One region of the Sporosarcina sp. FSL K6-1508 genome, then DNA from elsewhere that is predicted to be linked to it. Evidence: predicted binding sites of a transcription regulator. Region 1 holds the regulator's gene; the other holds the start of a gene.
What was found. Region 1 encodes CtsR, which represses protease genes until heat stress. Its sites were predicted from a motif close to ATGGTCAATAAAGGTCAAACA; they were not measured.
Positions count from the first base shown of each region.

Region 2: the regulator CtsR is predicted to act here: its motif matches at 2,040-2,060, upstream of clpP (ATP-dependent Clp endopeptidase proteolytic subunit ClpP).

Region 1 is NZ_JBBOXF010000001.1:1,127,319-1,130,744, forward strand. It holds gene MKZ11_RS05245 (hypothetical protein) at 1-1,436, shown strand, start outside; gene MKZ11_RS05250 (CtsR family transcriptional regulator) at 1,629-2,099, shown strand; gene MKZ11_RS05255 (UvrB/UvrC motif-containing protein) at 2,132-2,686, shown strand; gene MKZ11_RS05260 (protein arginine kinase) at 2,676-3,426, shown strand, end outside.
Region 2 is NZ_JBBOXF010000001.1:1,690,862-1,694,287, reverse strand. It holds gene ltrA (group II intron reverse transcriptase/maturase) at 1-738, opposite strand, end outside; gene clpP (ATP-dependent Clp endopeptidase proteolytic subunit ClpP) at 1,336-1,956, opposite strand; tRNA gene MKZ11_RS08395 (tRNA-Arg) at 2,145-2,216, shown strand; gene MKZ11_RS08390 (HPr family phosphocarrier protein) at 3,345-3,426, opposite strand, start outside.

The sequences.
Region 1 (3,426 bases):
CGGGCGGGAAAGACCGCCAATTGAAACTCGTTCTATTTTTAGGTTCTCTCGCTTTTGGAGCATATATTCTCAGTGCGCCACTATTCAACGCCGATAAGAAATACAAAGCAGTTGAAATGGACCAGCAAGTGGAAATTAAAGCATTCGATGAAACAAAAACACCCGCAAGTGTTCCTCCGAAATTTGCCCGTAATAAGATGAAGAAAGCATTTGGGCAAGTGCCGAATACGAGTTACTATGAACTGGGCAGTCTGCAAATTCAAAAGGTCGATGGCAAGTTTGTCTATATTGCGCCCGTCGAGTTTTCAGGCTTCTTTAAATGGTGGAATGCGAAAACAACGCCAGGGTACTTTACGATGAGTGCGACAGATTCATCAGATAACCCGAAATTCGTGAAAGCTGAAATGGCGTATACACCTTCATCATTCTTCCATAAAGAAGTGGAACGTCATATACGAATGAAAATGCCGAACCTTATTTTTTACGGTGATGTACAACTTGAAATTGATGATGATGGAAAACCGCACTATATCCGCTCTTACGGGGAATTTATATCCGCACGTAATGGCTTTGATGTTAAAGGGATTGTGACGGTCGATCCTGCTAATGGCGATGTGAAGAAGTATTCGCTTGCAGATGTGCCCGATTTTATCGATGGAGCTGTTTCGCCTGAGGCGGTAAGCCTGCAAAACAGTTATTTCGGAAACTATGTCCATGGTTTTTGGAATTCAGTCGTTGGGAAAAAAGATGTCAAGCTGCCGTCTGATGAAGGAACAGAGGCGAATGTGAGTCCGATTTTCGACGAGAAGGGCCATATGTATTACTTTACAGACTTCACAAGTCCGAAAGAAGGCGTCGACTCGATGCTCGGCTATGCATTGACGGATGGTAAGACAGGTGAAGCAACGTATTATACAGGCAATCTGGAAGAGTCATATATGGATTCACAAGGAGCGCTTCAGATTATTGAAAAGAAATTCATTGAGAAGAAATGGTCTGGTGAAATGCCGGTCTTGTACAATTTTTACGGTGAAGCAAGTTGGTTGACGCCAGTGCTTGATTCGAATGGATTCTTGCAAAATTATTTCATCGTATCAGCTGCCAATCCGGAAATATCGGTCTTCGGCAACACGCCGAACGAGGCATTGAAATTATATAAGACAGCTCTCCAGCGCGGGAGCAGCAATGTAGGCGGCAGTTCGAGCGCGGAAGAAGCGAAAGCCGCGGTAACGGTTGTACGTGTATTTAAAGAGCGCGTTGGTGACTTTACGCTCGTTTCATTTTTAGCAGATGATGGACGTAACTTTATTGTTTCGTCGGAAACGGTGCCGCTCGCGATCTATATTCAAGAAGGCGATAAGCTTGCCGTTACGTATTTGGAGACAGGTGAATTATTCTTGCCTGTGAAAGAATTGACGAACGTCAGCATGGAATAATAAAAAATGGAGTGTCAGGAGAATTCGTCCTGCGCTCCATTTTTTGTTTAGTACGGTTAAAAGGTATTGCAACAAGCCGATACTGGCTGAGTCTGGTGCATATCGATTGCAGAACATACGGAATGTCATGTACAATCAAGTCAAAGATAGTCAAAGTCAACGGCTTATCCCCCGTATGAAAGAGGTGAGGGCATGAGAAACATTTCCGACATTATAGAAGGATATTTGAAATCCATAATCGAAGAGGAACAGTGTGGAATTATTGAAATCAAGCGCAATGAAGTTGCTGAAAAGTTCCAGTGCGTTCCTTCTCAAATCAACTACGTCATTAAAACCCGTTTCACAGCGGAGCGTGGTTATGCAGTTGAATCGAAGCGCGGGGGCGGCGGCTATATACGCATTTTCCGCGTGCAAGCAAATTCGCGTAAAGAATTGATTGAACATATTTTGGGCGGTATCCAATCGGGAGCTTCCTATACGATGGCCTTGGATGTCGTTTACAGACTGATTGAGGAAGAAGTCATATCGGAACGCGAATCAAAGCTCATTCTTGCTGCTGTCGATCGAACGACGATTCATCAGCCGCTTCCGGAACGTGATATTATACGTGCGCGCATTTTACAGGCGATGCTCTTGACGCTTATTTACGAACAGCTCAACTAATCGTCAATCTAACTATTATGAGGTGGCTTTCGATGATATGTGAAAATTGTAAAGAACGACCTGCTTCCATTACGATCACCCAAGAAAGTGTGGTCGGATCGATGGAAAGACACTTATGTGAAAAGTGCGCTTTCCAATCGCAGACATTCCAATTTGACCCCAACCAGGAACCCCTGTCGATTCAGCAGTTCCTATCCCACTGGTTCGGAGGTTCTGATCCTTTCTTGGCGCAACCACAAACGCGGGGAGAGTTGTTAGAAGGACCCGAATGTCCTTCTTGCGGTCTGACGTTCCCGAAATTTCTTGACATCGGAAAGTTTGGCTGTTCCGAATGCTACGACACATTCCGCGGGAACCTACCGCATGTATTTGGCAAGCTTCACAACGGTCACTCTACTCATACCGGAAAAATCCCGGTTTCTTTCAACGAATTATATGCAGTCAAAAAGAAAATTGAAGAAATCCGAGTGAAAATGAAAGAGGCTGTGGAAGCCGAGCATTTTGAAGAGGCGGCAGCTTTGCGTGATGAAGCGAATACACTAAAGCAACACCTTGCCCATGGAGGTGAAGAAAACGATGTCGATTGAAAAGTTCATGCGTAATGCGGTAACCCCTTGGATGACTGCTTATGGAGAGCATTCAGACATCGTGATGTCGACGCGAATTAGGCTTGCCCGCAACTTGACGGGGTATCGTTTTCCTATTGCATTTACTGAAAAAGAAGCGATGGCAGTTGACAGAGCGGTTACGGGTGTTTTGCTTGATTCTATGCAAAGCGGGTATTCCTACACCAAGATGTCCGATTTGCCCGCACTGGAGCGTCAAGTGCTTGTTGAAAAACATCTGATCAGCCCGCAGCTTGCGGCCCCTGATCGGCATGGTGCAGTCCTGCTATCGGAAAATGAAACTGTAAGTGTCATGGTGAACGAGGAAGACCATATTCGAATACAGTGTATTTACCCAGGGCTGCAGCTTATGGATGCCTATAAACAAGCTGATCAGGTTGATGACTATCTCGAAAAAGAACTACCTTATGCTTTCGATGAAGACTTCGGCTATTTGACAAGCTGTCCATCGAATACGGGAACCGGCATGCGCGCATCAGTGATGATGCATTTGCCCGCACTTACGATGACGAAGCAGATTGACCGTATTATCCCTGCCATCTCTCGGCTTGGAATAATCGTCCGTGGAAGTTACGGAGAGGGAAGCGAGGCGCCCGGTAATGTCTATCAAGTGTCGAATCAGACGACGCTCGGAAAAACAGAACAGGAAATTCTTGCGGATCTTGGAAATATTGCATCTCGGCTGATTGGGCATGAGCGGA
Region 2 (3,426 bases), 560 kb from region 1:
TTCAATAAACGAAGTGACAGAACCCATGACTCGATTTCCTGCTTTCTTTGTTTTCACATAGATGTTGCAGTCGTCAGCGTATCGGACAAATTTATGTCCTCTTTCCTCCAATTCTTTGTCTAGATCATCAAGGACAATATTGGAAAGTAATGGACTGAGTGGGCCACCTTGCGGCGTACCTTCCTCATTGGTTGTCACGATACCATTTATCATAATTCCTGATTTCAAATAGTTACGGATTAGCTTAAGCAGACGTTTGTCTTCGATTCGTTTCGAAAGTGTTCCCATTAACCTGTCATGGTTCACTTTGTCAAAGAATTTCTCCAAGTCTATATCGATTACCCACCGATTACCTTCCTGCATATATCCTTTCGCTTTCCTTATTGCGCCGTGGGCGCTTCGCTTTGGTCGAAATCCATAGCTATGTTCTGAAAACGTTGGATCATACAAAGTAGTTAATACTTGGGCAATGGCTTGCTGAATGAGACGATCCGTCACGGTAGGGATACCTAATAACCGCACGCCACCGTCAGGTTTCGGGATTTCGACCCTGCGGACAGGTTGCGGCTTATAAGTACCCTCAAGAAGTTCCATTTTCATGGATTCCCAGTGTTCCAAGATGTGCTTTCGTAGGTTTTGTACGGGCATTTCATCTACACCATGGCTCCCTTTATTGCGTTCTACCCGTTTCAGGGCAGAAAGCAGATTTTCACGCGACAGTATTCGTTCCATCAACATTGGTTACGCCTCTTTCCGTGAACAACGCTTCTTCTTATGCCAGCTCTGCTCCACCATCTCGAAGTCCCCCATGGGATTCACCACTTCCTCCTTCAAGCATGCCTTATCGGTTATCTGTGTTCTTCGCAGGTTACTGAATGCCAAGATGTTGTTCTCTCTTAATTGTTCAGCCCTTCCCATTCTGCTCGAGTTCGAATGGTACTATGGCTTCTGCTGACTTCTGATTGTTCAGCTACCCATCACTGAGTAGGTTACCAAGTGTACTCGGCGTTTCAATCAGACCTCCCCAGGTAAGAACGTAGTCTTTCCCTCCACCTATCTGCTTCATTTACTGCATATGACCTTCGGCAGAAAGGGCTTTGTTTTGTTAAGCAAACTCACCCAATCATACACAGCCTTATATGAAGTTCGTGTTCCTCAGACCGGAGGTTTGCCGCTCGCTTCCTTCAGATTCCACGTCGCCATGGACACCCTTGCGTTAAGCTAACTGTTACTTCTGCCTTCACAGTTCGGGACTTGCACCCTATAGACTACGCCCATGCTGGGCGCACTTAAAAAAGCCGACTCTCCATGATGGAAAGTCGGCTATCGTACAACTTATTTAGATTCAGGTTTAGTAATAGCTCCGTCTTTCATGTCACTGCGTGTAATAATATGGTCAATTAAACCATATTCTTTCGCACGTTCAGCTGTCATGAAGTTGTCGCGGTCCGTATCCCTCGCAATTACTTCAACCGATTGGCCAGTACGCTCAGCAAGAATCAAGTTTAGTTTTTCACGAGTGAAAAGGATATGTTTTGCAGCGATTTCAATTTCTGTCGCTTGCCCTTGTGCTCCGCCCAATGGTTGGTGAATCATTACTTCTGCGTTAGGAAGCGCATAACGTTTCCCTTTTGTACCTGCAGCTAATAGGAAGGATCCCATAGATGCAGCCATCCCCATACAGATTGTTTGAATGTCTGGTTTGATGAATTGCATTGTGTCAAAAATAGCTAATCCAGCGGTGACGCTTCCTCCTGGGCTATTAATGTAAATAGAGATATCTTTTTCTGGATCTTCCGCTTCCAAAAATAGAAGTTGAGCAACGATAGAGTTCGCAACGTTGTCATCGATTCCACTTCCAAGCATGATAATACGGTCTTTCAATAGACGTGAATAGATGTCGTACGCACGCTCACCGCGGCTAGTCTGTTCAATTACTGTAGGTATTAGATTCATTCCATTTCCTCCTTCAAGGTGGATAGTGTAGTCTGCCTATTGAAACGTAACTTCGTCTCAACTGTAACTTTATCATACATAGTATGGTCAACGAAGGTCAAATATAACGCTTTCAAAATAAGCATTGCATTCATCCAGCTACACTAGTATAATAAATCTTGTCTGCTGCCAAAACAGTTTGACCTAACGCCCTCGTGGTGCAACGGATAGCACGTGAGCCTCCGAAGCTTAAGATGTGAGTTCGATTCTCGCCGAGGGCATATCCCAGTATAAGGTTTATACTATAAAATATTCGTCTGCTTGTTAAAAGCGACGAATATTTTTTTGTTGTCTTATTTTGGGGGTGTTGCCATGAATTCGGCCTGACTTGCCATTACTTCGACCCGGATCCCCATTAACTCACACCCTATTGCCATGAATCGCCGACCGGCCCATGACTATTTTCCACTTTGCCATGAATTCGGCCTGACTCCCCATTAATTCACTCCCGATTGCCATGAATTGCCGGCCGCGCCATGACTATTTCTCACTTTGCCATGAATTCAGCCTCGCTCCCCATTACTTCTCACCCGATTGCCATGAATTGATGACCGCGCCATGACTATTCTCCACTTTGCCATGAATTCAGCTTCGCTCTCCATTAATTCACATCCTATTGCCATGAATTGACGACCGGGCCATGACTATTCTCCACTTTGCCATGAATTCGACCCCTTTCTCCATTACTTCACACCCTATCGCCATCACTTACCGACCGGGCCGTGACTATTTCCACTTTGCCATGAATTCAGCCTCGCTCCCCATTAATTCACACCCGATTGCCATGAACTGCCGACCGGGCCATGACTATTCTCCACTTTGCCATGAATTCAACCCCTTTCCCCATTACTTCACTGCCGATTGCCATGAATTGACGACCGAGCCATGACTATTTCTCACTTTGCCATGACTTCGACCCGGATCCCCATTAACTCACATCCTATCGCCATGACTTACCGACCGAGCCATGACTATTTCTCACTTTGCCATGAATTCACCCCAGATCCCCATTACTTCACACCCGATTGCCATGAATTGCCGGCCGAGCCATGACTATTTCACACTTTGCCATGACTTCAGCCCGGCTACCCATTACTTCACACCCGATTGCCATGAATTACCGACCGAGCCATGACTATTTCACACTTTGCCATGACTTCAGCCCGGCTCCCCATTAATTCACATCCTATTGCCATGAATTGACGACCGAGCCATGACTATCTTCCACTTCGCCATGAATTCACCACGGATCCCCATGACCTCACACCCGATCGCCATGTCCTCCCCTTACCCAATAAAAAAACCGTTTCCACTTGTCATTTGACGGTGGGAAACGGTTATACTTTTATTTAATTTTCATTTCCAACGAGGGTTGCTAGTGATTCTAGTGCTTGTTCCTCGTCATTTCCTTCGGCGATGAGTGTAATCGTA